2 regions of the Serratia sp. FDAARGOS_506 genome follow, and region 2 is predicted to be linked to the other one. Evidence: predicted binding sites of a transcription regulator. Region 2 holds the regulator's gene; the other holds the start of a gene.
The links. The regulator CRP, encoded in region 2, controls carbon source genes, mostly activating them, when cyclic AMP is high. The targets are predictions, from matches to a motif close to ATGTGANNNNNNTCACAT.

Region 1: the regulator CRP is predicted to act here: its motif matches at 12,208-12,225, upstream of EGY12_RS22375 (sugar transporter).

Annotation. Positions count from the first base shown of each region.
Region 1 covers NZ_CP033831.1:4,605,191-4,621,065, forward strand. The annotation lists gene katG (catalase/peroxidase HPI) at 232-2,427, shown strand; gene EGY12_RS22340 (glyoxalase) at 2,956-3,855, shown strand; gene EGY12_RS22345 (alginate export family protein) at 3,897-5,186, shown strand; gene EGY12_RS22350 (nitronate monooxygenase family protein) at 5,227-6,279, opposite strand; gene EGY12_RS22355 (MFS transporter) at 6,376-7,986, opposite strand; gene EGY12_RS22360 (DoxX family protein) at 7,979-8,404, opposite strand; gene EGY12_RS22365 (alpha/beta fold hydrolase) at 8,414-9,244, opposite strand; gene EGY12_RS22370 (MFS transporter) at 9,387-10,781, opposite strand; gene EGY12_RS22375 (sugar transporter) at 10,956-12,146, opposite strand; gene EGY12_RS22380 (aspartyl/asparaginyl beta-hydroxylase domain-containing protein) at 12,415-13,101, shown strand; gene EGY12_RS22385 (aromatic alcohol reductase) at 13,119-14,066, opposite strand; gene EGY12_RS22390 (helix-turn-helix domain-containing protein) at 14,153-14,575, shown strand; gene EGY12_RS22395 (ABC transporter ATP-binding protein) at 14,605-15,321, opposite strand; gene EGY12_RS22400 (ABC transporter ATP-binding protein) at 15,318-15,875, opposite strand, start outside.
Region 2 covers NZ_CP033831.1:1,137,607-1,153,481, reverse strand. The annotation lists gene EGY12_RS05815 (helicase HerA-like domain-containing protein) at 1-1,244, shown strand, start outside; gene EGY12_RS05810 (aminodeoxychorismate synthase component II) at 1,317-1,892, shown strand; gene EGY12_RS05805 (aspartate aminotransferase family protein) at 2,024-3,241, shown strand; gene EGY12_RS05800 (YccS/YhfK family putative transporter) at 3,282-5,360, opposite strand; gene crp (cAMP-activated global transcriptional regulator CRP) at 5,411-6,043, opposite strand; gene EGY12_RS05790 (OsmC family protein) at 6,426-6,833, shown strand; gene EGY12_RS05785 (phosphoribulokinase) at 6,872-7,741, opposite strand; gene EGY12_RS05780 (YheU family protein) at 7,893-8,126, opposite strand; gene EGY12_RS05775 (hydrolase) at 8,123-9,103, opposite strand; gene EGY12_RS05770 (LysE family translocator) at 9,223-9,825, shown strand; gene EGY12_RS05765 (PhzF family phenazine biosynthesis protein) at 9,836-10,618, shown strand; gene tauA (taurine ABC transporter substrate-binding protein) at 10,733-11,728, shown strand; gene tauB (taurine ABC transporter ATP-binding subunit) at 11,738-12,505, shown strand; gene tauC (taurine ABC transporter permease TauC) at 12,502-13,338, shown strand; gene tauD (taurine dioxygenase) at 13,335-14,183, shown strand; gene EGY12_RS05740 (ABC transporter ATP-binding protein) at 14,187-15,875, opposite strand, start outside.

The DNA of each region.
Region 1 (15,875 bases), 1.4 Mb from region 2:
CCATAAATCGCCGCAAGCTATCGCAATATTCACTCATTCCTATTTTATCTCTCCGCCGCCGCTGACTAAGCTTAGCCATGAGTCACCCTTTGCCCGTTAGCGGCTGGGGCGATGTGATCCCATTGAGTTCAGTTATTTAGCGCAACACCCAACGCAAGCCTGACCCGCATGCCTTGTTAACCGCTCCACGCCCGGCGGCTGGAGCACCTTTACGGAAGCAGAGAGCGCATTATGACAACTGAAAGCAAATGCCCGTTTTCGGGCGGCAAGCAGCCCGCGCCGCAGAACGGCCCCACCAATCAGGATTGGTGGCCAAATCAGCTCAGCCTGAAACCGCTGCATCAGCACTCCCCCCTATCCGATCCGATGGATAAAGACTTCAACTACGCCGATGCCTTCAACAGCCTCGATCTGGCGGCGGTCAAACAGGATCTGCACGCCCTGATGACCGACTCACAGGAATGGTGGCCGGCGGACTTCGGCCACTACGGCGGCCTGTTCATCCGCATGGCCTGGCACAGCGCCGGCACCTACCGCATCGGTGATGGCCGCGGCGGCGCGGGCGAAGGCCAGCAGCGTTTCGCCCCGCTCAACAGCTGGCCGGACAACGTCAGTCTCGACAAGGCGCGCCGCCTGCTGTGGCCAATTAAGCAGAAATACGGCCGCAACCTCTCCTGGGCCGACCTGATTATCCTGACCGGCAACGTGGCGCTGGAATCGATGGGCTTCAAAACCTTCGGCTACGCCGGCGGCCGCGCCGACACCTGGGAGCCGGACGATGTCTACTGGGGCTCGGAGAAGATCTGGCTGGAGCTGAGCGGCGGGCCGAACAGCCGTTACTCGGGCGACCGCGATCTGGAAAACCCATTGGCGGCGGTACAGATGGGCCTGATCTACGTCAACCCGGAAGGCCCGGACGGCAACCCCGATCCGGTGGCCGCCGCGCGCGACATCCGTGAAACCTTCGCCCGCATGGCGATGAACGACGAAGAAACCGTGGCGTTGATCGCCGGCGGCCACACTTTCGGCAAGACCCACGGCGCCGGCCCGGCGTCTAACGTCGGCGCCGATCCCGAAGCGGCCGGGCTGGAACAGCAGGGCCTCGGCTGGCACAGCACCTTCGGCACCGGCGTCGGCAAAGACGCCATCACCAGCGGCCTGGAAGTCACCTGGACCACCACCCCAACCCAGTGGAACCACGACTTCTTCCGCCACCTGTTCGAATACGAATGGGAGCTGAGCCAAAGCCCGGCCGGCGCGCATCAGTGGGTGGCGAAAGACATCGGTGAAACCATTCCCGACGCCTTCGATCCGAACAAGAAGCGCCGCCCGACCATGCTGACCACCGACCTGTCGCTGCGCTTCGATCCGGCCTACGAAAAGATTTCGCGCCGCTTCTATGAACACCCGGAAGAGTTGGCCGACGCCTTCGCTCGCGCCTGGTTCAAGCTGACACACCGCGATATGGGGCCGCGCGCGCGCTACCTCGGCCCGGAAGTGCCGCAGGAAGAGTTGATTTGGCAGGATCCGATCCCGGCGGTCGATCATCCTCTGATCGACGCGCAGGACATCGCCGCACTGAAAAGCGCCGTGCTGGCTTCCGGCCTGCCGGTGTCAACGCTGGTCTCCACCGCCTGGGCTTCCGCGTCGAGCTTCCGCGGTTCCGACAAACGCGGCGGCGCCAACGGCGCACGTATTCGCCTGGCACCGCAAAAAGACTGGGCGGTCAACCAGCCTGCGCAACTCGCCGCGACGCTGGCCAAACTGGAGAGCATCCAACGCACTTTCAACGATGCGCGGACCGGTGGCAAGCGCGTCTCGCTGGCGGATCTGATCGTATTGGCCGGCGCCGCAGGCGTGGAGCAGGCGGCGAAAAACGCCGGTTTGACCCTGACGGTGCCGTTCGCGCCGGGCCGCATGGACGCTTCGCAGGAGCAGACCGACGTGGACTCCTTCGAAGCGATGGAGCCGCTCGCCGACGGATTCCGCAACTTCCTGAAGGGCAAATACCGCGTGCCGGCCGAAACGCTGCTGGTCGACAAGGCGCAGCTGCTGACCCTGACCGCACCGGAAATGACGGTGCTGGTCGGCGGGCTGCGGGTGCTCGGTGCCAACGTCGGCGGCACGCAGCACGGCGTGTTCACCCAGCGGCCGCAGGCACTGACCAACGACTTCTTCGTCAACCTGCTCGACATGGGCACCACTTGGCACCCGGTCGGTGAAGACGGCCTGTTCGAAGGGCGCGATCGCCGCAGCGGCGCGGTCAAGTGGACCGGCACCCGCGTCGATCTGGTGTTCGGTTCACACGCGCAGCTGCGCGCGCTGGCCGAAGTCTACGGCAGCGCCGACGGGCAAGAGAAGTTCGCCCACGACTTCGTCGCCGCCTGGAACAAAGTGATGAACCTCGATCGTTTCGATCTGGCCTAAGCCACCCACAACGGCCTGCTTCGGCAGGCCGTTTTCTTTCCCAAGATCAACACCGCCTCCGCTCAATGCCGGCCGTCGCACGCGCCGTTATATTTCATTTTCCGCTTATTCGTATTTACTCAACAAGTCATATAAAAATTTGATGGGCGGCAATTCTTTTAATGCTGTATTTATATTTAGACGGCAATGAAGACCGTAAACTCAGCTGGCTAATACGATATATCCCATCAAGGAGATAGACCGTTATGGATTATCCTCGATTCACCTCAACACGCGACGAGGCGGGCCTTATTCTCATCGCTGCCCCTTAGCGACAGCGGGCCCGGCCGCCAAAGGCGCCCACCGTTCTTATGCCAATAAAAAGAGAGATTCTGCACCTGCGCGATATTCGCTTGGGCGCCAGACGCTCGCCCTTATTTAATGTTTCACGACGCACATTGCGTTTTTCGTTTTTATTTTTCAGCCGACGGGAAAGCTCATAGCAAATTACGCTTCACTCAGGAAAATCACCGCTACCAGGAGGTCATCATGCAACATATTATCGGTATTTCTTCTCGTCGGCTGAGGATATCGGCCCTTGCGCTGCTTCTCCCGGCAATGTCCTGGGCGGCCGATACGGCGTCTCTCGCCGTAGGGCCGCAATATGACACCACCCATGTCTACGTCGAACGCGGCAAGATGGATGCTTTTATCGACAGCATCCTGAAAACCTTCGGCGGCACCAGCACCGAACGCGTGCTGGTCAACGTCACGCCCACGCCGAGCGAAACCTACTCCCAGCTGATACTGACGCCGGCCGGCAGCTTCTCGGTGTTCGATTTCAAAACGCCGATCCCGCACCCGTTCGGCACCGAGCGCAACGGTTTTCTGGTCAGGGATATGGACGCCGCCATCCGCCAGGCCAGGGCTGCCGGCGCCGATGTGCAAGTTGCACCTTTCGACGATCCGATCGGCCGCGACGCGGTGATCCAGTGGCCCGGCGGCGTCAACATGCAGCTCTATTGGCACACCAAGGCGCCCAACTACAAGCCGCTGCTGAGCGTGCCGGAAAACCGCCTGTATCTCTCCGCCTACCGCGTCGACGATTTCCTGAAAAGCTACCAGGCGTTCTCGCACGGCAAGGTCGTGAGCGACGAACTGGTCAGCGATACGGCGATCGGCCGCAGCGACAACGGCAAGATCCGTCAGATCGAACTGGACTCCCGCTTCGGCAAAACGCGCATTTTCGTCACCGACGGGCATCTGCCTTATCCGTTCGGCCATGAGCGCACCGGCTATGGCGTCGACGATCTGCCTGCCACGCTGGCCAAAGCGACGGCCAGCGGCGCGCAGGTGCTGTGGCGTTCGACGGCGGCGGAGCGCCGCGCCTCGGCGCTGGTGCGTTTCCCCGGCGGCTACATCGCCGAAATTCACCAGACGGTTAAATAAACCCAAGGCGCGCTGCGGCGCGCTTTTTTCTTCGGATATCCATGATGAAACGCATGCTTCCCGCACTGTTGCTGTTCTCCACGCTCCCCGCCCTGGCGGCGGAACCCGCCGCTTCGCCCTGGAAAAACATCCCGTTGGGTGATGCGGCCACCTTGTCTTTCGACGGTTCACTGCGCGAGCGCTATGAATGGACGGATCAACGAGATCTGAGCGGCGGACGCGACGACACCTTCATGCAGCGCCTGCTGATTGGTGCGCGCCTCGACTATGGCGATAACTTTGGCGCCTATGTTCAGTTGGGAGCGTCACTGGCCACGCCGCGCGATCGCGGGCGCAAGCCGACCGACGAAGATCATGCCTATCTCGGCCAGGGCTATGTAGACTTAAAACTGCCCACCGCCTACGGCCTCGGCACCCTGCGGGTCGGCCGCCAGGAGGTTGCGCTGGGTTCGCTGCACCTGATGGGCACCCGCGACGGCCCCAACGTGCGCCGTTCTTTCGACGCCATCCGTGCCAGCTGGGTCAAGGATAAAAACCGCCTCGACGCCTTTATCGGCCATCCCGTCACCCTCAAAACCGGCAGTTTCGACGACGATACCGACAACAGCCAAAAGGTGTGGGGGCTGTACGGCACCACGCCGCTGGCAGCATTGGCGTCCTCGCTCGATCTCTACACCTTCGGCTTTGAGGATAACGATACCCACTACGCGCAGCTCAGCGGGCAAGAGCGGCGCTATACCGTCGGCGCGCGCATTTTCGGCGCGGCGCAGGGGTTCGACTGGGATAATGAAGCTGCCTGGCAGTTCGGCAGCGCAGAACAGCGCGACATACGCGCTTGGTCAGCGTCGGCACACGCCGGGTATACGGTGAGCGACTGGCGCTGGCAACCGCGCTTCGGCGGCAAGATTGGCATCGCCAGCGGCGATAAAAACGGTCATGATGGGCAGCTCAATACCTTTAACGCCATGTACCCCAAGCTGCCCTACCTGACCGAGAACGGGCTGGTGGCGCCGGCTAACCTGATCGCCATCCATCCTTCGGTCACGATTACGCCGTGGCAAACCCTGTCCATCGATTTCAGCTGGGACGCATTGTGGCGGCAACGCCGCGAGGATGCCTTCTACCTCGGGCCGATGCGCCCGGTGAAAGGCAGCGAGCAAGGCTCGCGCTTTATCGGCAACCAGTATCAGGTCGAAACCACCTGGACGCCGCGCAGCGATCTCCAGTTCAAGGTGGCCTATGTCTATTTCGATGTCGGCCACAGCCTGCAGCAGCATGCCGGGCTGAAGAACATGAACTTCGTGCTGGCGCAGGGTACCTACAGTTTTTAACGCCAAGAAAAAGGGCGCCGAACAGGGCGCCCCGCCTGCCTTACAGCGCTTCCAACTCCGCCGCCAGGGTGGCGACCAGCTCCGCCGCCGGCATCGGCCGCGCCAGGCCCACACCCTGCCCGGCCCACAGCGACATAAATTCCCCGCGACCGGCTTTGGCAGCCGCCTGGCGAATATCGCCGGTAAGCGCGTTCTGCACGGGATAAGGCAGGATCTGCGCCTCTTCCGCGCGCATCTGCCGCATGAAATCATTGACGATGCCGCGCGCCGGGCGGCCGCTGAAGGCGCGCGTCAGGCGCGTGCTGTCATCGCCGGCGTTGCTCAGCGCCGCCCGCCAGGCGTCGGCGATGCCCGACTCCGGGCTGCACAGGAAGGCGGTGCCCAGCTGCGCCGCCTGCGCGCCCAGCAAGCGCGCCGCCGCGATGCCGCGCCCGTTCATGATGCCCCCCGCCGCGATCACCGGGATCTTCACCGCCGCCACCACCTGCGGCAACAGGGCCATCAGGCCGACGCAGGATTGCTCGATGTCACCGAGGAAGGTCGGGCGGTGCCCGCCCGCCTCCGAGCCCGAGACGCACACGAAGTCGGCGCCCGCCTCTTCCCAGGCGCGGGCTTCCGCCACCGTGGTGGCAGTGCCGATCACCCGCGAGCCGGCCTTTTTGAACTGCGTGACCGTAGCGCGCGGCAGCACGCCGAAGGTGAAGCTGGCCACCGGCGGCGCAGCCTCCAGCAAGGCCGCGATCTGGTCACGGTTGTTTTCGGCGAATTGGGTGGGGATCGGTGGCTCGCTCAGCCCCAGCGCTTCGCGGAACGGTCGCAGCAGGTGCTGGGCGCGCTTCAGTTCGGCGAGATCCGGGTGCTGCTCGTCAAGCAGAAACAGGTTGATGTTGAACGGCGCGGCAGTCTGCGCGCGGATCTGCTGCACCCGTTCGAGGATCACCGCCGGTGAAAACAGCGCTGCGGCGCACGAACCCAGCGCCCCAGCGTTGCTCACCGCCACCGCCAATGCCGGCGGCGACGCGCCGTTCATCGGCCCCTGAACGATCGGATAGCGCAGCCCAAGCTCGCGGGCAAAAGCAGAAGGTACCGTCATCAATGTGTCTCCCTGTGCTGACTACATTCGTCTTACGGCGGCCGCGCCGCCGAACCGACGAAAAGCATAGCACCTTCTGGCCTGTGAGCCGTGCAGTTAGTGCTTCGCCTGCCGCCTGTCCAGCGACAGGAAGTGATGCACCACCGGTTTCTCCGGCCCAATATGGAAGCGCAGCGCCTCCTGCTGCAGATCGGCGTCGGCGTGCGACACCCGCTGGTGCTGCCGCAGATGCTCCGCCCAGGACTCCACCAGGAACCACTCCATGATGCATTCCGGGTCGCCGGTGTGCTCGGTGATGCCCCAGGCGTAAGCGCCATCGCGGCGGCGCGCCCGCTCCAGCATCAGCAAGGTGCGCAAGAACTGCGGCCGATCCTGTTCGCGGATGCGGTATTCCACCTGAATCATCACCGGGCCGCGATCGTTCTCAACCGGCGTGTTGACCAGCGGCTCCGGCCAATGGTTCGACGGCTGCAGATCGGCCTCGCCGGTTGGCAGCCGCAGGCGGTGGAACAGCAGCCCCGCCGCCAACAGGCCGACGCCGCCGACCAGCAGCGTAGCGGCCACGCCCAACTCCTGCGCCACCAGCCCCCACAGCAGGCTGCCCGCCGCCATCGCACCGTTGAACACCATCAGGTAGATGGCCAGGCCGCGGCCGCGCACCCAATTGGGCAGCACGCCCTGCGCCGCACCGTTGAGCGTGGTCAGCGCGATAATCCAGCCGGCGCCCAGCACCAACAGCAGCACCACCGCCAGCCACTGCGGCGGCGCCAGCGACAGGGCCGCCATCACCACGGCGGTGAGCACCGCCGCCAGCAGCACCAGCCCGTCGGCGTTGAGCCGCTGGCGCAGGCGCGGCAGCACGATCGCCCCGAGGATCGCCCCGGCGCCTACCGCCCCCAGCAGCACGCCGTAAAAACCGGCGCTACCGCCCAGCATGCGACGCGCCACCAGCGGCAGCAGCGCCCAGACCGAGCTGGAAAAGGCGAAGAACACCGCCGCCCGCAGCAGCACCACGTGCAGCTCGCGGCTGGAACGGGCATAGCGCAGGCCGGCGCGGAAGGCGCCGAAGAAGTGTTCCGACAGGCCGCTGTCCTCCACCTTCGGCCGCTTCCACCACAGCAGTGCCGCGATCACCAGCACATAGCTCATCACGTCCGCGCCGTAGGCCGCGCCGGCGCCGAAGCTGGCCAGCAGCAGGCCACCGGCCGCCGGGCCGATGGAGCGGGCGATGTTAATGCCCAGCGAGTTCAGCGCCACGGCGTTTTTCAGCTCGGTGCGCGGCACCAGCTCCGGCACGATAGCCTGCCAGGTCGGCCCCATCAGCGCCGCACCGATGCCGCCGACGAAGGTCAGCGCCAGCAGGTATTCCACCGTCAACGCACCGGTCTGCGACAGCACCAACAGGCTGCCACTGACGCAGGCCAGCAGAATTTGCACGAAGATCAGAAAGCGCCGCCGGTCGAGGATGTCCGACAATACCCCGGCCGGGATCGCCAGCAGGAATACCGGCAACGTGGCGGCGGTTTGCATCAGCGCCACCGCCGAGGGGTTGCTCGACAGGTCGGTGATCAGCCACGAACTGGCGACATCACGCATAAAGCTGCCGACGTTGCCGAGCACCGTGGCACCCCACAGCACCGCAAATAATGGGATTTTCAGCGGTGCGAAGCCGCCCGCCGCCGCCTTGTTTTCCGTCTGTTCAGCCATCCGTTCGCTCCTTCAAATCGTTAAATGCCACCAGCAACAGCGCGCCGGCCAGCCCGAGGTGTTCAAAAAATCCGTTCATCATCTGGCCGCGCTCCGCCCCGTCGAACTGCCAGAACGGATTGGCCATCAGCGTCGCCATCAGGGTAAAACCGGCCAGCGCCAACGCGCCGAGCCAGCGATAAAAGCCGCTCAAGATCAGCGCCGACGCCGCCAGTTCGAGCAGCGTCACCAGCACGGCGAACAGCGCCGCCGGCTGCAAACCGAAGTGGATCATCTCGGCAACCGCCCCTTCGACGTTCAGCGCCTTGACCAATCCCCCCTGGATGTAGGCGGCGCAAATCGCGAGCAGCAATAGCCAACGCACCGCAGGCGCATGCAGCCGCTGCGCGCAGCGGGCGGCGATAGCAGTCAGGTTCATCGCGCCCCCTTAAAACGGCGAATTCTGGATAAAGGCCAGCAGATCGGCGTTGAAGCGATCGGGATCGATCTGCACCAGGCCGTGCGCACCGCCAGCGTAAACATTCAGCTCCGCCTGTTGCATAAGCTTAGCGGCTTTCAGCGCCGAGGCGCCGATCGGCACGATCTGATCGGCGTCGCCGTGTACCAGCAGCGTCGGTTTGTCGATCGCCAACAGATCGGCGGTGTAGTCCACTTCGGAGAATGCGCTCACGCTGTCGTACTGCCCTTTCACGCCGCCCTGCATGCCCATCAGCCAGAAGTGGTCGATCAGCCCCGCATTGCTCTCCACCTCGTCGCAGCGGAAGCCGTAGAACGGCACCGCCAGATCTTTAAGGAACTGCGAGCGGTTGCCCGCCACGCCGCTGCGAATACCGTCGAAGGCCGCCATCGGCGCGCCTTCCGGGTTGGTCGGCGTTTGCAGCATCAGCGGCGGCACGGCGCCCACCAGCACCACCTTCGCCACCCGATCGCTGCCGTGGCGGCTGATGTAGCGCGCCACTTCGCCGCCGCCGATGGCGTGGCCGACCAGAATCAGATCACGCAGATCCAGCGTTTCGATCAGCAGAGCCAGATCGTCGGCGTATTGGTTAATGTCGTTGCCGTGCCAGGTCTGATCGGAACGGCCGTGGCCGCGGCGATCGTGGGCGATCACGCGGAACCCGCTCTGGCCGAAAAACAGCAGCTGGTTGTCCCAGGCGTCGGCGGACAGCGGCCAACCGTGGGAGAACAGGATCGGCTGGCCGCGGCCCCAATCCTTATAGAAAATGCGCGCGCCATCGTGCGCGGTGAGGGTGCTCATGACGTGTTCCCCGCTCGGTATTGAATTGGATTTTGTACCGGGTAACAGTACGGCACGCGCAAAGGCAGTGATAACGGAATAATTTTCGCATGATCGCGAGTTTTTTTGCTGAAGAGGCCGGCGTCGCCGCCGGCGTAAAACGTCAGATGTTTTCCAGATCGATACCGCGCGTTTTCGGGCCGAACAGCCCGATCACCAGCATCACGATCAGCATGCTGGCGACGATAAACGCGATCACCCCCAGCGAGCCGCCGTACTGCAAGATAATGCCGATGATGATGCTGCTGAATACGGTCGACAGGCGGCTGAAAGAGTAGCAGAAGCCGACGGCGCGGGCGCGAATGTGGGTCGGGAAGATCTCGGATTGATAGGAGTGGTAGCTGTAGGTCAGCCAGGCGTTGGACCAGGTGATGAAGAAGCCGCACAGGATCAGCCACAGCGGGTTGTTCTGCAGCGCGAACAGCGAGCCGAAGATCACCGTTACCAGGCACGACAACACGATCTGCCACTTGTTCTCCATCTTGTCAGCATAGAAGCTGCACAGCAGCGAGCCCAGCGGGTAGGCCAACGTGATGAAGAAAGCGTACAGCAGGCTGTGGGTGACCGAAGCGCCCTTGCCCGACAACAGCGCCGGCAGCCAGTTGCCGAAACCGAAGAAGCCGATGGCCTGAAAGAAATTCATCACCACCAGCATCAGCGTGCGATCGCGGTACTGCGGCGCCCAGATGTCGCGAAAGCGGCCGCGCAGCGGCGCACCCTCGGCATCGTCAACCGGGCGCGACGGAAAGTCCGCAGGCGCCACGCCGCAGCGCCGTTCCATATCCCGCATCACCAGCCGGGCCTGCGCATAGCGCCGCTGCTGCACCAGCCAACGCGGCGATTCCGGCAACCCCTTGCGCACCAACCAGATCACCAGCGAGGCCAGCGCGCCGGCGATCACCACATAGCGCCAGCCGCTCAGGCCCCAAATCGTCTGTGGCACCAGCCACCAGGACATCAGCGCCACCGCCGGCACCGACAGAAACTGCACGAAGAACGCGAAGGCAAAAGCCCGGGTGCGCAGATGCGCAGGCACCCACTCCGTCAGGTAGGTATCGATGGTCACCAGCTCGATGCCGAGCCCGACGCCCACCAGAAAGCGCAGAAAGATCACCCACTCCGCCTGCTGTTGAAACGCCAGCAGCAGCGAGAAGGCACCATACCAGATCAGAGCGAACATGAAGGTGGCGCGGCGGCCGAAACGATCGGCGTACGGGCTCAGCAGGCTGGCGCCGACGAACAGGCCGAGAAAGGTGGCGGAAGCGAAGGCCGCCTGGTCCGACACGCCGAAGACGCCCTGTGCGCCGGTGTGGAAAATGCCGTCGGCGATAAGACCGGTGCTGATATAGCCGGTCTGGAACAGATCGTAGAGTTCGAAAAAGCCGCCCAGCGACAGCAGAATGATAAAGCGCCACAGGCCGGCCGACGCGGGCAAGGCGTCGATTCTGGCCGCCAAATCCCGCGCATGGATCGGCGACGCCGCTACAGAGTCACTCACCGTTAACCTCGCATTAACATTTTTGATGACTTTCTATGCTAGCGAAGCGGCGTCGGAGTTAAATTTTTAATTAGCAGACTATGAAAAAAAGTTAAGCATAAAACGCTGCAGCAGCCTGTTTTATCGCAGGAAAATACAGCGCGGGATGCCGCAGCGGCATCCCGAATCGGTGGCTTAACGGCTGGGGTGCTGCTGCAGCCGTTCGCTGCGGTAGAAGTTCAGCAGGCACCAGCCGAGGGCGATCAGCGCCAGCGGCGCGGCAACGAAGCCGATGTTGCCCATGCCCAGATGCAGGCTCACCTGGTTGCCCAGAAGCGCGCCGCTGCCGATGCCGAAGTTGTACAGGCCGGAGAAGATCGCCATCGCCACGTCGGTGGCGTCCGGCGCCAGACTCAGCACTTTGGCCTGCATCGACAGACCGATGGCCATGATCGCCATGCCCCAGAAGATGCACAGCACCGTCAGGTGGCTTTCGCTGCCGGCGGCCGGCAACAACAGCAGCAGGCTCAAGGCCAGCAGCGCGATGGCACCGATAAAGAAACCGGAAGGAAAACGCTCGCTGTAGTGGCTGAACAGCAGGCTGCCGACGATGCCGGCGGCGCCGAACAGCAGCAGCATCAGCGTGGTGAAGTTCTCCGACAGCCCGGCCACGGTCTGGATAAACGGCTCGATGTAGCTGTAGGCGGTGAAATGCGCCGTCACCACGATGACGGTCAGCATGTACAGCGCCACCAGCGCCGGGCGTTTGAACAACAGCGGCACGCTGGCCAGCGAACCGGAGTGTTCGCTTTTCAGCACCGGCAGCAGACGCCACAGCAGCACCAGCGCCAGGGTGGCGCACACCGCGATGCCGATAAAGGTCATGCGCCAGCCGAGCAGCTGCCCCACCACCCGCCCGAGCGGCAGCCCGAGCACCATCGCCAGCGCGGTGCCGCCCGCCAGCAGGCTCAGCGCCTGGGCTTTCTTGCCCGGTGGCGCCACGCGGATCGCCAGCGAGGCGGTGATTGACCAGAACACCGAGTGCGCCAGCGCCACGCCGGCGCGCGAGATGACTAATGTGGTGAAGTTCCAGGCCACGGCGGTCAGCACGTGGCTGGCGATAAACAGCATGAACACGCCGATCAGCAGCTTGCGGCGCTCGATTTTGCTGGTCAGCAGCATGCACGCCAACGAGGCGGCGGCGACGATCCAGGCATAAATGGTAATAATCAGGCCGACCTGTTCGGTTTGCATCGAGAAGCTGGCGGCGATATCGCTCAGCAGACCGACCGGAATAAATTCGGTGGTGTTGAAGATAAAGGCCGAGACGGCGAGGATAACCACGCGCAACCAGGCGGTTGAGCGCGAAACGGGAGCGTGTTCCATGGTAAACAAAATCCGGACAGGTGCGGGCAAGTAGCGATATTTTAACCAACCGGCTCGCTAAATGCGATATGCGTCACACTTTAATTGTGTGGTTTTTTTCGCCGCATTTCGACACATTCGCAGACACACGGTTGCACAAATGCTGTGCTAATCTATTGAAGCGTACCAATTTTTCCTGCCGCTCTTCCCCTACGGCCGCCGCAGACGACGCGCCGCGCCGAAGAACCGCGCGCAGTGTCCATTTGGCGTTTTCTGAGGCGAGGTCATTATGTCCGCGATTTATGATTGGTCCGTGCTCGCATTGCGCAATGTTTACGATCGCCGCATTCAGGGCAAGCCGGTGCTCGACAGCGCCGCGCTGTTCCCCGACGCCGAACGTTTCACCGCCCAATGGCGGCAGATCCGCGAAGAGGCGCTGACCGTCGCCCACGATCTGCACAATATTCCCCGTTTTCACGAGATCATGATCCAGCAGGAGTCGATCTCCGCCAACGACGCGCGCGACTGGCGCATGTTCATCATGAAGGCCTACGGCCAGCCGATCGCCCGCAACCTGGCACGCTGTCCGACGCTGGCGACGCTGATCGCTTCGTCGCCGGACGTGCTGTCCGCCTCGCTCTCCTTCCTGGCGCCCGGCAAGCAGGTGCCGCCCCACCGCGGGCCGTTCCGTGGCATTCTGCGCGGCTATCTGGTGCTGGACATGCCCAAACGCGCCGACGGGGTGCCGGCGGCGGTGCTGAAAGTGGACGGCCGCGAATACCGGCTGCGCGAGGGCGAATTCATGCTGTGGGACGACACCTTCGAACACGAGGTATGGAACGACAGCCCGCAGGTGCGCACCGTGCTGTTGCTGGACATCCGCCGCCGCGACATGCCCGGCGGGCTGCGGCTGCTCTCCAGCGCCATCATCGCCCTGGTGCGGCTGAACGTGCGCTGGATGCAACGCCAATTCTGAGTGCGGCGCTCAGGCGATTAACCGTCATGAGCGGTCGCCCATTGCTGCGCCAACCACTGCTCGGCGGTGGTGGTGGTTATGCCCTGGCGCGCATTGAAGGTTTTCGCCTTATCCCAGGCCACGCCATCGGGCCGGGCGAAAGCCAGCCGGTATTTGGCGCCGACGTCATGCGGATGGTTCCGCACATCCTCCCGCAACCGCTCTTTGTCCAACAGGACTCTGTTGACCTCAACACCCCAGTGCGCCTGCATGACATCGGCAAGCTCGCGGTAGGTCAACGTGTCCCCGGCGATATAGACCACCTGGTTGCGAAACGCGGGCCGATGGAAAAAAATCGCGGCCGTCAGCCGGCCAATGTCCTCGGGGGTGGTCAGCGTCACCGCGTAGTGCCAGTCGCCCAGGGCGCGCACGGTTTTGCTTTCCGCCTCCACCACGCCAAAACCGGGCTCAAACAGGTAGCTGGTGAAAATGCCCGTGGAAACGATCACCCACTCCGTCGCACTCTGCGCACGCAGCAGATGGCGCACTTCGAGCTGTTCATCCCACACCTGTTGCCCGCTGCCTGTGCCGACAACATCGTAGTCCACGCCGAACTGCCACGGGAAGTAACGCGCCACGCCCGCCTGCAAAATGGCCTGGGTGATCTTTATCTGCGTGCCCGCCCCGCCGACAAAGCCGCTGCAGTTAATCACCGCGTCAAAGCCGCGCAGCAGCGCGCTCAGCTCATCCACGCTGTTTTGCTGCAGATCGCCTTCCACTACGGCGATACCGAGCCGCGCCAGCTCATCCCGCCGCGCCCGATGCGGGCCCGTGACGGCGCGGGCGGCCTCCGGCCGGAGCAGCACGCTGATTTTTAAAGAGTGATGTAACCGGGCCTGCCGACTCATCGCGCGCAATACCGGCAGCCCCAATTCACCGGCGCCGAGTATGAGCACGGTATTGATGGATAGATTTGTGGATTTCATTCTTGCCTCCTCTCCTGACACTGCGCCATCCTGACAGCTGACAAAAATGGGTTCAATTAGGTACACGCGTGATACCGGAGAGGAATATGGCGAGCGATCGGGAAGCGCTGCTGCAATTTTCGCAGGCGTTCTGTGAAGAATTGAGCAACGACGATGAAGGATTGAAGCGCGAGATCCTCGCGCATGCGGGCAACCGTTGGTCGCTGGGGGTATTGCATATCCTGGGCACCCAGGGGCCGCTGCGCCACGGCGAGATAAGTCGCCGATTGGCGAGCGTCACGCAAAGAATGCTGACGCGGACGCTGCGCCATCTCGAGCGGGACGGGTTGATATCGCGCTGCGATTATCAGGAAAAACTGCCCCGTGTGGTTTACACCATCACCGCGGCGGGGGAAGAGATGCTGCTCAACATGCTGCCGCTCTGGTCGTGGATTATCTCCTCCGCCGACGCCTTCAGGGCGGCGCGCTCGCACTACGATGACCAAGAGCGCAACGCCACCGAGGGATGAACACGGGCCTCCCTGCCCGCAGGCGGCGCTCAGCCGCCGCCCAGATAGGCCTTTCTCACCTCCGGATCGTTCAACAGTTCCTGCCCGCTGCCGGTGAGGCGGATCTGGCCGTTGACCATCACATAGCCGCGATCCGACAGCTTCAGCGCATGGTTGGCGTTCTGCTCCACCAGAAACAGCGTCATGCCGCTGCGGGTCAACTCGCGCAGCACGCCGAAGATCTGCCGCACCACGATCGGCGCCAGCCCCAGGCTCGGCTCGTCCAACAGCAGCAGCTTCGGCCGGCTCATCAGCGCGCGGGCGATCGCCAGCATCTGCTGCTCGCCGCCGGACAGAGTCATCGCCCGCTGATTGCGCCGCTCCTTGAGGCGTGGAAACAGCTCGAACATGCGCGGCAAGTCCTCCGCCAGATAGCGGTTGCCGACGGTGATGGTGCCCATCAGCAGGTTTTCCTCTACGCTCATGTCCGGGAAGATGCGCCGCCCTTCCGGCGCCTGCGCGATGCCGCCGGCGGCCACGTAGTGCGTGGAGCGGCGGCTGATGTCCTCGCCGCCAAACAGGATCTGCCCGCCGGCGATGCGCGGCTGGCCGAAGATCGACATCAACAGCGTGGATTTGCCCGCGCCGTTGGCGCCGATCAGCGCCACCGTCTCCCCGGCGTTGACCTGCAGCGACACCTGGCGCAACGCCTGGATCGGCCCGTAAAACACGTCCACTTCGCGAAATTCCAGCATCGCTTCGCTCATCCCGCCAGCTCCTCTTCGTCCGCGCCCAGGTAGGCGGCGATCACCGCCTCATTGTGCTGAATTTCCTGCGGCGTGCCGCGGGCGATCACGTCGCCGTGATCGAGCACGATCACCCGATCGGAGATCTCCATCACCATGCCCATGTCATGCTCGATCAGCAGCACCGTGATGCCGTGATGCTGCCGCAGGAAACGGATGATGCGGCTCAGCGTAGCCGTTTCCACCGGGTTCAGCCCGGCGGCCGGCTCGTCGAGGCAGATCATCTCCGGCGCAGTGCACATGGCGCGCGCGATCTCCAGCCGCCGTTGCTGGCCGTAGGACATCTCCCCCGCCAGCCGGTTGGCGCAGTCCACCAGATCCACCACCTCCAGCCAGTAGAAAGCGTGATCCAGCGCGGCGCTCTCCGCCCGACGGTAGCCCGGCGTGTTCAGCACCCCGGCGATCAGGTTGCGGTTGCTCTGCATGTGTTGCGCCACCAGCAGGTTCTCCACCACCGACATTTCGCGAAACAGGCGGATATTCTGGAAGGTGCGCGCCAGCCCGGCGCGGTTGAC
Region 2 (15,875 bases):
AGCCGCAGGCCTGCACCATTATCCCTTGGGATATTTACGGCGAAAAGGGCCACCCGATCCGCGCCACGATTTCCGATCTCGGGCCGCTGCTGTTGGGGCGCCTGTTGGATCTGAACGAGGTGCAAAGCGGCGTGCTGCAGCTGGTGTTCAAGATCGCCGATGACAACGCGCTGTTGTTGCTGGACATGAAAGATCTGCGCGCTATGGTGCAGTTCGTCGGCGACAACGCCAAACAATTCCAGACCCAGTACGGCAATATCTCTGCCGCCTCTATCGGCGCCATTCAGCGCGGGTTGCTGACGCTGGAAGAGCAGGGCGCCAACCAGTTCTTCGGCGAGCCGATGCTGGACATCAACGATCTGATGAAAACCGACGCCAACGGTCACGGTGTGATCAACCTGCTGGCGGCGGACAAGCTGATCAATCAGCCGAAGCTGTATGCGGTGTTCCTGCTGTGGCTGCTGGCCGAGCTGTTTGAGCACCTGCCGGAAGTGGGCGACCCCGAACAGCCGAAGCTGGTGTTCTTCTTCGATGAGGCCCACCTGCTGTTCAACGATGCGCCGGCGGCGCTGCTGACCAAGATCGAACAGGTGGTGCGTCTGATTCGCTCCAAAGGCGTCGGCATTTACTTCGTCACCCAGAACCCGCTGGATATCCCGGACAGCGTGCTGGGCCAGCTGGGCAACCGCGTACAGCATGCGCTGCGCGCCTTTACTCCGCGCGATCAGAAGGCAGTGAAGACGGCGGCGCAAACCCTGCGCGCCAATCCGGCCTTCGATGCCGAAACGGCGATCACTGAGCTGGGCGTGGGCGAAGCGCTGGTGTCATTCCTCGACGAAAAGGGCCGGCCGAACGTGGTGGAGCGGGCGATGGTGATCGCGCCGGAATCCAAAATGGGCATGCTCGGTGCGGAAGGGCTGAACAGCGCGATCAACAAATCACCGCTGTATGGCCGCTATGAGGATATGATCGACCGCGAATCCGCCTACGAGAAACTGTCGTCGGGTGGCTTTGCCACCGTCGGCAGCCCGCAACAGGGGCAGCAACCACAAGCGCAACAGCAACAGCAGGCGGGCGGTGGCCTGATGGACGGCTTGAACGAGCTGCTGTTCGGCTCCACCGGCCCGCGCGGCGGCAAGCGTGACGGCATCGTCCAGACCGCCGCCAAGAGCATGGCGCGCGATCTCGGCCGCCAGATCCTGCGCGGCGTGCTGGGTTCGATCACCGGCGGCCGTAAAAAGTAAGCGGAAATTATCGTCGGCAGCGGCGGGTTAAATCAGTACACTGTGGCGGCATTTTTCTCTGCCGGACCTAACATGCTGCTGCTGATCGATAACTACGACTCTTTTACTTATAACCTTTACCAGTACTTCTGCGAATTGGGCGCCGAGGTGCTGGTGAAGCGCAACGATGAGCTGCAGCTGGCCGATATCGAGCGGCTGGCGCCGCAGCATCTGGTAATTTCCCCTGGCCCCTGTACCCCGAACGAAGCGGGTATCTCGCTGGCCGCTATTCGTCATTTCGCCGGCAAGCTGCCGATCCTCGGCGTATGTCTCGGGCATCAGGCGCTGGGGCAGGCGTTCGGCGCCGAGGTGGTGCGCGCCCGCGCGGTGATGCATGGCAAAACCTCGGCGATTCGTCACCTGGGCGTCGGCGTGTTTCGCGGCCTGAGCGATCCGCTGACCGTGACCCGCTATCACTCGCTGGTACTGAAAGCCGATACGCTGCCGGACTGTTTTGAAGTGACTGCCTGGAGCGAACGCGACGGCGTGCGCGACGAGATCATGGGCATCCGCCACCGCACTTTGGCGTTGGAAGGCGTGCAGTTCCATCCGGAAAGCGTGCTCAGCGAACAGGGCCATCAGCTGCTGGATAATTTCCTCAAGCGTTAATCCCGGTGCGTTTTTTTCACCCGTCAGGCGTTTTGCGTTTGCGCTTGATTGGTTTTTTATGCATATTTCGTGATTATGTTTTCAATATGACATTACGATAGCGCTGAAAAACCTTCAGGGTGGAGCCGAAAATGACTGAAAAATCCGCAGTGAACCGCAGCACCTTTGACCAGGTGATCCTGCCTGTTTATGCACCTGCCCAGTTTGTGCCGGTGCGTGGCCAAGGCAGCCGGGTCTGGGATCAGCAGGGAAAAGAGTACATCGATTTTTCCGGCGGCATCGCGGTGACGGCGCTGGGGCACTGCCATCCGGCGCTGGTTGAGGCGCTCAAACGCCAGGGCGAGACTCTGTGGCATACCAGCAACGTCTTCACCAATGAACCGGCGCTGCGCCTGGCAAGCAAACTGATCGACGCCACCTTCGCCGACCGGGTGTTCTTCGCCAACTCCGGCGCAGAGGCCAACGAGGCGGCGTTCAAACTGGCGCGCCATTACGCCATCACCCGCCACAGCCCGTACAAAACCAAAATCATCGCTTTCTATAACGCGTTTCATGGCCGCACGCTGTTTACCGTGTCGGTGGGCGGGCAGGCCAAATACTCCGACGGGTTCGGGCCGAAGCCGGCTGACATCGTGCATGTGCCGTTCAACGATTTGGCGGCGGTGAAGGCGGTGATGGACGACCACACCTGCGCGGTGGTGATGGAGCCGATTCAGGGCGAGGGCGGCATTACGCCGGTCGACGCCGGTTTCCTCAAAGGCGTGCGCGAGCTGTGCGACCAACATCAGGCGCTGCTGGTGTTCGACGAAGTGCAGAGCGGCATGGGGCGCAGCGGCAAGCTGTTCGCCTATATGCATTATGGCGTGACGCCGGACATCCTCACTACCGCCAAGGCGCTGGGCGGCGGTTTCCCGGTCAGCGCCATGCTGACCACCGAAGAGATTGCGTCGGTGATGCAGGTGGGCACCCACGGCACCACCTACGGCGGCAACCCGCTGGCCTGCGCGGTGGCGGAGGCGGCGCTGGACGTGATCAATACGCCGGAGGTGCTGAGCGGCATCGAGCAGCGTCATGCGCTGTATGTGCAGGCTTTGCAGCATATCGGCGATAAATACGGTATTTTCACTGCGATTCGCGGCATGGGATTACTGATTGGCGCCGAGCTGACGCCGCATTATCACGGCAGAGCGCGCGACTTTCTCACCGCCGCCGCTGCGCGCGGGTTGATGATCCTCAACGCCGGGCCGAACGTGATCCGTTTCGCGCCGTCGCTGGTGGTCGAGCTGCAGGATATCGAGGCCGGCATGGCGCTGTTCGAGCTGGCGGTGCAGGATGTGATCAACGTCTGAAGCCCATGCGGCATCTAACGGGGCACGGCAAGCCGCGCCCTTATTGATCGCGCAGTTTGCGCTTCAGCCAGATGCCGTGGTGCGGGCGCTGGCGCCAGGCCAGCGAGGAAATGGTGTGCATCACGCTTAGGTGCGACAAAATGCGCCGCAGATGGCGCTCCATCTCGGTGACGGGCATTTCCGGATGCAGATCCGGCGGCTGCATGATGCCGCTGTTGCCGCTGCTCGGGCCGTCGTATTCCAGCCGCTGTTGGCAGCTTTGCAGCGCGATTTCACAGGTTTGCAGATACTCTTCCGCCAGCTTCGGCGTCAGCATGTAGTGCTCGCGCGCCAGAATGGTCATGGCGTTCAGGTGTTCGACGATGAACTGGCTATGCGTGACCCACAGCCGCATGTCCGCCAGATAGTTTGAGGCGAACCCCGGTTCCTGCATCGCCTGATTGAGCGAGGTGAACAGTGCGTTGTGCGCCTGGTTGACCTGCATGCGGGTATAGGCCAACGCGGTCGCGTCCGGTTCCGGTTGCTTCAGCATCAGCCGCAGCGCGGCTTGATCGTTCTCCAGCGCCTGATGGGCATTCTTGCGCAGCAGCCCGCTTTGCCACTGCGGCCACAGCCAAATGGTGCCGCCGAACGCCAGCACGCAGCCGATCAGCGTATCGATCAGGCGCGGTACCAGAAAATGCGAGCCGTTCAGCGCCAGCAGCTGCAGGGTGTAAACCGCCGTGACCGTAAAGCCAATCACCGACAGCCCGTAGTTCTTGCGCGAAACCAGGTAGGCCAACAGCGTGATCACCAGCATGATGCTCAACGTTTCTCCTTCCGGCAACTGCAGCTGCAGCAGCCCGGCCGCCAGCAATAGCCCGGCAATCGTGCCCAGCGCACGGTGCTGAATACGCACCCGGGTGGCGTTATACCCGTTTTGGCTCACCAGCATGATGGTGAGCAGGATCCAGTAAGGTTTCGGCAGGTTGAATACCGCCCCCAGGCTGCTGCCGACCGCCAGCGTGACGCCCAGCCGCGCGGCGTTGCGCAGGGCGGTGGATTTGAACGACAGGTAGCTGACCAGCGCCGGCCAAAACGGCAGGCGGTGCTGGCCGGGCATCAGGTCGCGGCGGTACAGCGGATGCTGGGTGCGCAGCAGGCGGGCGATGCGGCTGAAGTGGTAATAACAAAACTGGCCGACCGGGTTATCGGGATGCTGCGCCGCCATTTTTTCCAGCGCCGCCAGCTCGTGGGCCATGGAGAAGCGCTTCGAATGTTGATGATAGAGAATATCGTGCGCCACCACGCGCAGCCGGCCGGCGATCACCTGAGCATTGCGGCGAATGATCGCTTCGGCCTGGCTCTGTTCCACCAGTTTTTGTACCTCTTCCGGCAGATGGAGGCTGACGGTGATGTGCTCCTGCAGGTCCATCGCCACCTGAAAGGCGCGCTGCAGGCGCTTTTGCTCGAGGTTGTTGGCGTGCGGCAGGAAATTAAGCTGTTGGTACAACAGGCTGATCAGATCCATCACCTTTTGCTGGCGCACCAGCAGCGGCGGCAGCGCGGTTTGCGGATCGGTGTGCTGGGTCAGCAGTGAGTATTTGGCTTCGAAGTAGTCCGCCAATTCCAGATAGAGCTGGCTTAGCGTCTCGCGCATCGGTTGCTCTTTCCACAGCTTGAACCAGAACCAGGTGAATAAGCCGTACCAGGCGGTGCCGATCGCGTACAGCAGCGGCGCCTGCCAGATAGGCACCGTGCCGGCCGTGCTGAGGGCGAATATGGCGGCTACCAGCGCCGCCGGCAACAGCCGGGCGTGCAGCGGGCTGATTTCGCCGGTGACGCCGAGCAGCAGCGCCAGGCCCAGCATCAGCGCCGGCAGCGGCACGTGCCACAGCAGAGCCTGTTGCAGCAGAACGCTGCTGAAGGCGAACAGCGAACCGCCGACGATCAGCCGTTTAAAGAAGCGTTTATGCGGCGTGTCCAGACCGGCGATATTGCAGCAGGCGGGCACGAGGGAGAACATCAGGCCGAGCTGCAGCTGGCCTATCAGCAGGCCGAACAGCACCGGCAGGCACAACACCAGCGTTTGTCGCAGTGCGTAGTTGATTTCCGGGTGGTAGATCAGGCGGCGCCACATGGCAGAGAGCAGGCAAAAAAACGGCGCAGATTGCGCCGTTTCTTCAGGGATTAACGGGTGCCGTAGACGACAATGGTTTTGCCGTGGGCGGAAATCAGGTTTTGATCTTCCAGCATTTTCAGAATACGGCCAACGGTTTCACGCGAGCAGCCGACGATCTGGCCGATCTCCTGACGGGTGATCTTGATCTGCATGCCGTCCGGGTGAGTCATGGCGTCGGGTTGCTTCGCCAGATTCAGCAGGGTTTGCGCGATGCGGCCGGTAACGTCCAGGAAGGCGAGGTTGCCCACTTTTTCGGATGTGACCTGCAGGCGGCTTGCCATCTGTGCGGACAGACGCATCAGGATGTCCGGGTTCACCTGGATAAGCTGGCGGAATTTCTTGTAGGAAATTTCGGCCACTTCACAGGCGGTTTTCGCGCGAACCCAGGCGCTGCGCTCCTGGCCTTCTTCGAACAATCCGAGCTCGCCGATGAAATCCCCCTGGTTAAGGTAGGACAGGATCATCTCTTTACCTTCTTCATCCTTGATCAGCACCGCAACGGAGCCTTTCACGATGTAGTAAAGCGTTTCGGCCTTTTCACCTTGGTGAATCAGCGTACTCTTCGATGGATATTTGTGGATATGGCAATGAGACAGGAACCATTCGAGAGTAGGGTCTGTTTGCGGTTTGCCGAGAACCATTCGCTGTTATCCTCTGTTGTTATCGCTGCCTTGTGTCACAGGGGTCAGAGTTCCCTGTAAAACCCGCCTGTAGCCGCAGTCATGAGCGAGGGCTACCGGCAAGTTTTGAGGCGTGTCATAAAAATACGCTGTCGCTCTAGCATATTAACTTGCCGTAAGCGCTGCAAGCTACATTCTGTTAACATACCGGTAAAGGAGCCTTTCTCTGGGCGTTTCCCTGAAATTCAGTGTCCCGGAAAGATTTATTGCGGCTCTGTTTGTAGCACAGAGTAAGGCGGGTGTCTCGTGTTGTCTCGCTTCAGCATGATTAGCATCAGGTTACGTTGCCTGTTTCTATGCGAAAGCGTACTCTGATTTTAAGAAATCAACCGGAGTGACCAGAATGCAGGCAAGAGTTAAATGGGTGGAAGGGTTAACGTTTTTGGGTGAATCGGCCTCCGGCCATCAGGTGTTGATGGACGGCAACGCCGGCGATAAAGCGCCCAGCCCGATGGAGATGGTGCTGATGTCGGTGGGCGGCTGCAGCGCGATCGACGTGGTGTCCATCCTGCAAAAAGGGCGCAACGACGTGCGCGACTGCGAGGTGAAGCTGACCTCCGAGCGCCGTGAAGAAGCTCCACGGTTGTTCACCCATATCAACCTGCACTTCATCGTTACCGGCCAGGATCTGACCGACAAGATCGTCGAGCGCGCGGTGAACCTGTCAGCGGAGAAATATTGCTCGGTGGCGCTGATGCTCAACAAGGCCGCTACAGTGACCCACAGCTTCGAGATCCGTCAACCGGCGTAATCGAGACGGAGCGCGGCCTGGCGCCGCGCTCAACGCATTTATTCGATCTTCTTGCCTTCCAGCAACCGCTGCACCAGCGGCGCCATGATCAGCTCCATCGCCAGCCCCATCTTGCCACCCGGCACCACTAACGTATTGATGTGCGAGATAAACGAGCCCTGCAGCATCGCCAGCAAATAGGGGAAGTCTATCTGATCCAGCCCGCGGAAGTGGATCACCACGAAGCTTTCGTCCAGTGAGGGAATCGCCTTGGCGGCGAACGGGTTGGAGGTGTCCACCGTCGGCACGCGCTGGAAGTTGATGTGGGTGCGCGAGAACTGCGGCGTGATGTAGTTGATGTAATCTTCCATCGAACGCACCACCGAATCCATCACCGCTTCGCGAGAGTGGCCGCGCTCGCCGGTATCGCGGATCAATTTCTGGATCCACTCCAGGTTGACGATCGGCACCACGCCGACCAGCAGATCGACATGTTTGGCCACGTCATGGTGATCGGTGACAACGCCGCCGTGCAGCCCCTCGTAGAACAGCACGTCGGTCGGCGCCGGCAGCGGCTCCCACGGGGTGAAGGTACCCGGTACCTGATTGTAGGGCACTGCTTCGTCGTAAGTGTGCAGATACTTGCGCGAGCGCCCGGTGCCGTTCTTGCCATAGTCGATAAAGCTCTGCTGCAGCAGGCCGAAGTCGTTGGCCTCGGGGCCGAAATAACTGATGTGTCTGCCCAGATCGCGTGCCTTGCGGATCGCCGCGTCCATTTCCGGCCGGGTGTAGCGATGGAAACTGTCGCCCTCCAGCTCGGCGGCGCGGATGTTGAGCTGTTGGAAGATCTTACGGAACGCCACGCTGGTGGTGGTGGTGCCGGCGCCGCTGGAACCGGTCACCGCGATAACGGGATGTTTGGCAGACATGATGGTTGTCACTCCGTGTTGAATGCGCCGGCGTCGGGGATTATTGTGGCTCTTGTTGACGCTCTCTATCTCTGGGTAAAAATGGCGCGCGCTGGTTTGCAATGCCCCATTGTTACCTGATTTTTTTCGTCAGTCATAGAACCGAACGCCACTAAATTTCTTCCTGCCCGGCGCGGAACTGGCCGCGCGGCATGATGTTGACGCTCTCGTGCAGTTCTGACCACACCAGCACCACTTCGCCGTTTTTCAGCTGGCGGCGCACGTCCTCCACCTTTTGTTCCAGCGAGCGTTCGTGTTCGCCATAGTCGGTGCCTTCGCGCAGTACAAAGGATTCGATCAGGCTGTTCAGGGTGTCGGTTGCCAGTTCTTGCCAGGGAATGATCACGTCGGAATGTCCAGATAAGGGGAAAGCCAGGCCGGAATGCGATGCTCCAGCCACATGTGCGGTTTTTTCAGCGTGCCGCCGACGAAGCCGACGTGGCCGCCGAACTCGGTCAGCTGATATTCGATATTGCGCGGCAGGCCGGCGATGTCGGGGATCACCTCATGGGTCATGAAGGGATCGTCCTTCGCATGGATGATCAGCAGCGGCGTCTGGATAGCCGGCAACAGCGGCAGGGCGCTGCAGCGGCGATAATAGTCGATAGCGTCGCTGAAGCCGTGAATGCGCGAGGTGATGGCGTCGTCGAATTCGCGGATACGGCGCAACCCGTTCAACTGTGACAGCTTGAGCGGCAGAGTGTCCGGGTAGTGTAACAGTTTGCGGGTGGCGTTTTGTTTCAGCTGCCCCAACAGGTAGCGCTGATAAACGCGGGAGAAACCTTTCTCCATGCGGTAGGCGCAGGGCTCCAGCATCAGAGGCGCCGAGACCACCACCGCCGCCTGCAGCAGGCTGTCGGCGCCTTGCTGCGCCAGATAGCAGGCCAGCATATTGCCGCCAAGCGAAACGCCTACCGCTGCGGTCGGCACCTCGCCGTAGCTGTCGCGCAGCCAGCGCAGGAAGAAGCGCGCATCTTCGGTTTCACCGGAGTGGTAGATGCGCTGCTTGCGGTTGGGTACGCCGCTGCAGCCGCGAAAGTGCATCACCACGCCGAGCCAGCCGCGCTCGCGCCAGGCGTTGAGCAAGCCATGCGCGTAGGGGCTGTAGAAGCTGCCTTCCAGGCCGTGGAACAGCACCGCGCGCGGTTTGTCGCGCGCCTGCGCCGGATCTTCGCTCCAGGCGAGATCGACGAAATCGCCGTCGGGCAATTCCAGCCGTTGCCAATGCGGCTTCAATAATACGCGGCGGCGCACCAGCCGCGGCAACAGCGTTTGCAGGTGCGGGTTACTGGCCCCGGTCAGAGGGCGAAAGGTGTTAGGCATAGGCTGAATAAAAATGTTGTGGGCGGCTATTGTGAGATCCCTAGCGCACTGTTAGCTTCAATACCAAGAATTAACAATGATACTGCAAAAAAGCGCCTTGGGTGAGGAGCACCCGTGCCATGGAACCGAGTTTATTCCTTTCGATGTTAGGCTTCCTGTGGGTCGCCGCCATTACCCCCGGCCCCAATAACCTGCTGTTGACCACCTCTGGCGCTAACTTCGGCTTTATGCGATCGCTGTGGTTGATGGTCGGCATCATGCTTGGCATGCAAAGCATTTTGCTGCTGGTGGCCTTTGGCGTCGGCAGCCTGATCCTGGTCTACCCGTCGCTGCACCTGATCCTGAAAATCCTCGGCAGTCTGTACCTGCTGTGGCTGGCATGGAAAGTCGCCACCGCTGCCTATGAGAAACTGGAAACCGACGTGGCGCCGCCGCAGCCGGTGCGGTTATATCAGGGGTGGCTGCTGCAGTTCCTCAACCCGAAAGCCTGGCTGATGGCGCTGGGGGCGGTGGCGAGTTTCAGCCTGGCGGGCGATAAGTACAACGGTTCCATTGCGGCGATCGCGCTGGGCATTTTGGTGGTCAACATCGTCGCCGGCATTATCTGGCTGGCGTTCGGCACCGTGATCGGCCGCCTGCTGCGCAGCAAAAAGGCCTGGGTTATCTTCAACGTTTCCATGGGGTTGTTGACCGCAGCCTGCGTGTTACTGATCTGGCATTAAGGAGCGAACGATGGCGGAAAATTATTATCACGTGGTTGCCTTTACCGGCGAAGGGCTGCGCGGCAACCCGGCCGGGGTTTGCCTGCTGACGCAGCCGCTGCCGGCGGAGCGGCTGCAGGCGATCGCCAACGAGATCGGCCTGCCGGAAACCAGCTTTGTCTGGGATGACGGCGATATGACCGCCATCCGCTGGTTTACCCCGGAACGCGAGGTCGATCTTTGCGGCCACGGCACCCTGGCGGCGGCACATGTGATGTTCAGTGCGGTCAATCCGGCACTGCAGGATATCCGTTTCCGTTCGGCCGGTGGCGAGCTGTTTGTTAAGCGCGATGCGCAGGATGGGGAACGACTGGTGCTCGACTTCCCCGCCCGGCCGCCGCAGAAGGTGGCTGAACCGGCGGGCCTTGCGGCGCTGTTGGGCGTGCAGCCGCAGGAGGTGTGGCAGGCGAAAGCGCTGCTGGTGGTGCTGGAAAACGAGGCGCAGGTGCGCGCGCTGCGGCCGGACATCCCGGCGCTGATCGCGTTGGCCGGGCGTGCGGTGATCGTTACCGCGCCGGGTGACACCGTGGACTTCGTTTCGCGCTATTTCACGCTCGACGGCGGTGAAGATCCGGTCACCGGCTCCGCGCACTGCACGCTGATGCCTTACTGGTCGGCGCGTCTCGGCCGTCATCGGCTGCATGCGCAACAGATCTCGGCGCGCGGCGGTGAATTGTTCTGCGAACTGCAAGGGGATCGCACCCTGCTCGGCGGCTATGCTCATGTGTTCCTGCGCGGAAGTATCGCGCTGTAACCCGCGTTTATATTACTCACTGTAATAAAGAAGACTTTTTTATTCTTTTATCGCTCGCCATCGCTCAGATAAAACTGTCAGCAACTGAACAGATTTTTATCAACGGAGCGGAACATGGCGGGCAAACTCTTTTCCTTACGCAACGCGGCGCTGTTGGCGCTGTCGCTCAGCGCAGCCAGCGCCTACGCGGTGGACGTGACCGTGGCGTACCAGACTTCAGCGGAACCGGCCAAGGTGGCGCAGGCGGAAAACAGCTTCGCCAAACAGTCCGGCGCGACCGTTGACTGGCGTAAGTTCGACAGCGGTTCCAGCGTGCTGCGTGCGCTGGCCTCCGGCGACGTGCAGATCGGCAATATCGGCTCCAGCCCGCTGGCGGTGGCCGCCAGCCAGAAACTCCCCATCGAAGTGTTCCTCATCGCCTCGCAGCTTGGCAGCTCCGAAGCGCTGGTGGTGAAAAATGACATCAAAAGTCCGCAGGATCTGATCGGCAAGCGCATTGCGGTGCCGTTTATCTCCACCACTCACTACAGCCTCCTGGCCTCGCTCAAGCATTGGGGCATCAAGCCTGAGCAGGTGAAAATCCTCAATCTGCAGCCGCCGGCCATCGCCGCCGCCTGGCAGCGCGGCGACATCGACGGCGCTTACGTTTGGGCGCCGGTGGTCAACGAACTGGCCAAACAAGGCAAGGTGTTGACCGACTCTGCGCAGGTGGGCGAGTGGGGCTCGCCAACGCTGGACGTGTGGGTGGTGCGTAAAGACTTTGCCGAAAAACATCCCGACGTGGTGACCGCCTTTGCCGCCAGCGCCCTGCAGGCGCAAAAGGCCTACTTGGCGGCGCCGGAACAGTGGCTGAAAGAGCCTGGCAACCTCAGCACGCTGGCGCGTCTAAGCGGCGTGCCGGAAGCGCAGGTGCCGGAGCTGGTGAAGGGAAACCGTTATCTGCCGGTGGCGGATCAGGTTACCCAGCTCGGGCAGCCGGTGGATAAAGCGATCCGCGATACCGCCGAATTCCTCAAGCAGCAGGGCAAGATCCCGCAGGTCGACAGCGACTACAGCGCTTACGTGACCGACCGTTTTGTGAAACAGGTGCAGGCTGCGCCGCAGTCGTAAGGAAGCAGGATGCTAAACGTCAATCATCTTTCAGCAGAGTATCAGGGGCGGCCCGCGCTGCGTGACGTGTCGTTCCAGATCGCCGCCGGGCAACTGGTGGTGGTGCTCGGCCCGTCGGGCTGCGGCAAGACCACGCTGCTGAATTTGATCGCCGGGTTTATCGAGCCTTCAGCTGGCAGCATCACGCTGGATGGAACGCCCGTTCACGGTCCGAGCGCCGAACGGGGCGTGGTGTTCCAGCATGAGGGCTTACTGCCGTGGCGCAACGTGGTGGACAACGTCGAATTCGGCCTGCAGCTGGCCGGCGTCGGCAAGACGCAGCGTCGCCAGGTGGCGGAGCAGATGCTGCAGCGCGTGGGGCTGGCGGGCTATGAACAGCACTTTATCTGGCAGCTTTCCGGCGGCATGCGTCAACGCGTCGGCATCGCCCGCGCTCTGGCCGCCGATCCACGGCTGTTGTTGTTGGACGAGCCGTTCGGCGCCCTGGACGCGTTCACTCGCGAGCAGATGCAGGAGCTGTTGCTGACCATTTGGCGCGATACCGGCAAGCAGGTGCTGCTGATCACCCACGATATCGAAGAGGCGGTGTTCCTCGCCAGCGAGCTGCTGCTGCTGTCGCCGGGGCCAGGGCAGGTGGTGGAGCGGCTGTCGCTGAACTTCGGCCAACGTTATGCCGACGGCGAAGCCTGCCGCGCCATCAAATCCGATCCCGAATTTATCGCGCAGCGCGAATACGTGCTGGGCAAAGTTTTCCAACAGCGCGAGGCCTTGCTATGAGCCTGCATTCCACTCTGAAGGCCGCGGCGCAGCCGCAGGGCAAAGCGGCGCGCCGTTTCAGCGTGCCGCGCAACGTTTGGTTGAGCGGCGCCACGCTGTTGACGGTGTTGATCGTCTGGTGGGGCGTGACGGCGCTGCAGCTGATCAGCCCGCTGTTTCTGCCGGCGCCGCAGCAGGTGCTGCACCAACTGATCACCATCGCCAGTCCGCAAGGCTTTATGGACGCCACGCTGTGGCAGCATCTGGCGGCCAGCCTGGGGCGCATTCTGGTGGCGTTGTTGGCGGCGGTGATCGTCGGCATTCCGGTGGGCATCGCCATGGGGCTGAACGACACGGTACGCGGCATCCTCGATCCGCTGATTGAGATCTATCGCCCGGTGCCGCCGCTGGCCTATCTGCCGCTGATGGTGATTTGGTTCGGCATCGGCGAAACCTCGAAGATCTTGCTGATTTATCTGGCGATTTTCGCGCCGGTGACGCTCTCTGCCGTGGCCGGCGTACGCAGCGTGGCGCAGGTGCGGGTGCGCGCTGCCCGCGCGTTGGGGGCCACGCGTTGGCAGGTGCTGCGTTTCGTGGTGTTGCCGAGTGCGCTGCCGGAGATCCTGACCGGCATTCGCATCGGGCTGGGCGTCGGCTGGTCGACGCTGGTGGCCGCCGAACTGATCGCCGCCACGCGCGGCCTGGGATTTATGGTGCAATCCGCCGGTGAGTTTCTGGCGACCGACGTGGTGGTGGCCGGCATCGGCGTGATTGCGGTGATTGCATTTGGGCTGGAGCTGGGGCTGCGCGCCCTGCAGCGCCGATTGACCCCGTGGCATGGAGTACAGCAATGAACGAACGTCTGAATATTACCCCGCTGGGGCCTTACATCGGGGCGCTGGTGGAAAACGTCGCGTTGGCCCGTCCGCTGGGCGACGGCCAGTTTGAACAGCTTTATCATGCCTTGCTGAAGCATCAGGTGCTGTTTTTCCGCAATCAGCCGATCACGCCGCTGCAGCAGCGCGATCTGGCCGGCCGCTTCGGCGATCTGCATATCCATCCGGTCTATCCGCACGCCACCGACGTGGAAGAGATCATCGTGCTCGATACCCACGATGACAACCCGCCGGACAACGATAACTGGCACACCGACGTGACCTTTATCGAGAACCCGCCGCTGGGGGCGATCCTGGCGGCCAAGACGCTGCCTGCCAGCGGCGGCGATACGCTGTGGGCCAGCGGCATCGCCGCCTACGAGGCGCTGTCGGCGCCGTTCAGAACGCTGTTGGCGGGGCTGCGCGCGGAGCATGACTTCACCAAGTCGTTCCCGGAGCACAAGCATCGCGGCAGTGAGGAAGAACACCAGCGCTGGCAACAGGCGGTGCAGAAGAACCCGCCGCTGCTGCACCCGGTGGTGCGCACTCACCCGGTCAGCGGCCGGCAGGCGCTGTTCGTCAATGAAGGGTTCACCACGCGGATTGTCGACCTGGCGCCGAAGGAGAGCGACGCTTTGCTGAACTTCCTGTTTGCTCACATCACCAAACCGGAGTTTCAGGTGCGCTGGCGCTGGCAGGAAAATGATATCGCGATTTGGGATAACCGCGTGACGCAGCACTACGCCAACGCGGATTATCTGCCGCAGCGGCGCATCATGCACCGTGCGACAATACTGGGGGATAAGCCTTTTTACAGAGCCTGAGGCTTAGGCTTCGAACGCCTGCGTTAACTGCTCCAGCTGTTCCTGAGCATCCAGCCAGGTCATTTCCGTCTCTTCCAGCGCGGATTTGGCCTGGCTTTGCTTTTGCAGGCAGTCGGTCAGCTCGGCCTTGCGGCTGATGTCGTACAGCGCGGAATCCGCCAGCTGTTCCTCCACCGCCGCCAGTTCGGCACCCAGTTTTTCCATCTGCTGTTCCAGCTTGGCGATCTGCTTGCGCAGCGGTTGAGTCTGCGTACGGAACTCCGCCTCGCGGCGTTTTTGATCCTTGCGCGCCTGCGCGCTGTTGCCGCCGCTCTCTTTTTCCGGTGCGTCCTGTTGGCTTTCCTGGCGCTGCAGGTCGACAAGCCACTGCTGGTAATCGTCGAGATCGCCCTCGAAAGGCTCGACCTGGCCGTCGTGTACCAGATACAGATCGTCGGTGGTAGAGCGCAGCAGGTGACGGTCGTGCGATACCACCACCAATGCGCCTTCGAAATCGATCAGCGCTTCGGTCAGCGCCTGACGCATGTCGAGATCCAGATGGTTGGTCGGTTCATCGAGCAGCAGCAGGTTAGGGCGCTGCCAGACGATCAGCGCCAGCACCAGCCGCGCCTTTTCGCCGCCGGAGAAACGTTCGGTCATTTCACTGACCTTGTCGCCCTGGAAGCCGAAACCGCCCAGATAGTCGCGCAGCTGCTGCTCCAGCACACGCGGAGCGATGCGGCTCAGGTGCTGCAGCGGCGATTCGTCGGCGCGCAGGAATTCCAGTTGGTGCTGGGCGAAGTAACCCAGCTTGATACCTTTCGCCAGGCCGATCTCGCCACTCAGCGGTTCCAGGGTGCCGGCCAGCAGTTTGATCAGCGTGGATTTACCGGCGCCATTGCGGCCGAGCAGGCCAATACGTGAGCCGGGCACCAGGTTCAGCTTGATTGACTTCAGGATCACTTTATCGCCATACCCGGCGCTGACTTTGTCCATGCGCAGCAGCGGATTCGGCAAGCTTTCCGGCGGACGGAAGCTGAAGGTGAACGGGTTGTCGACGTGTGCCGGGGCGATCAGTTCCATGCGCTCCAGCATCTTGATGCGGCTCTGTGCCTGTTTGGCCTTGGTGGCCTGCGCGCGGAAACGGTCGATATAGCTTTGCAGGTGCGCCACTTTCTCTTGCTGGTGCTGATACAGCGATTGCTGCTGCGCCAGCTTGGTAGCGCGCTGGCGTTCGAACGACGAATAGTTACCGGTGTACTCATTCATCGTCTGCTGTTCGATATGCAGGATCTTGTCGACGATCGGATCGAGGAAGTCGCGGTCGTGTGAGATCAGCACCAGCGTGCCGGGATAGCTTTTCAGCCAGCGCTCCAGCCAGATCACCGCATCGAGATCCAGGTGGTTGGTCGGTTCGTCGAGCAGCAGCAGGTCGGAGCGGCACACCAGCGCCTGCGCCAGGTTGAGACGCATGCGCCAACCGCCGGAGAAGTCGCGCACCGGGCTTTGCAGCTGTTCGTTGGAGAAGCCGAGGCCGTGCAGCAGGCTGGCGGCGCGGGAACGGATGGTCCAGGCGTCGATGGCGTCCAGCTTGCCGTGCAGGGTGGCGATGGCGTGACCGTCGTTACTATCATTGGCCGCCTGCAATTCGGCTTCAAGCTGGCGAAACTCGCGGTCGCCGTCGATAACATACTCGATCGCCGCCACGTCCAG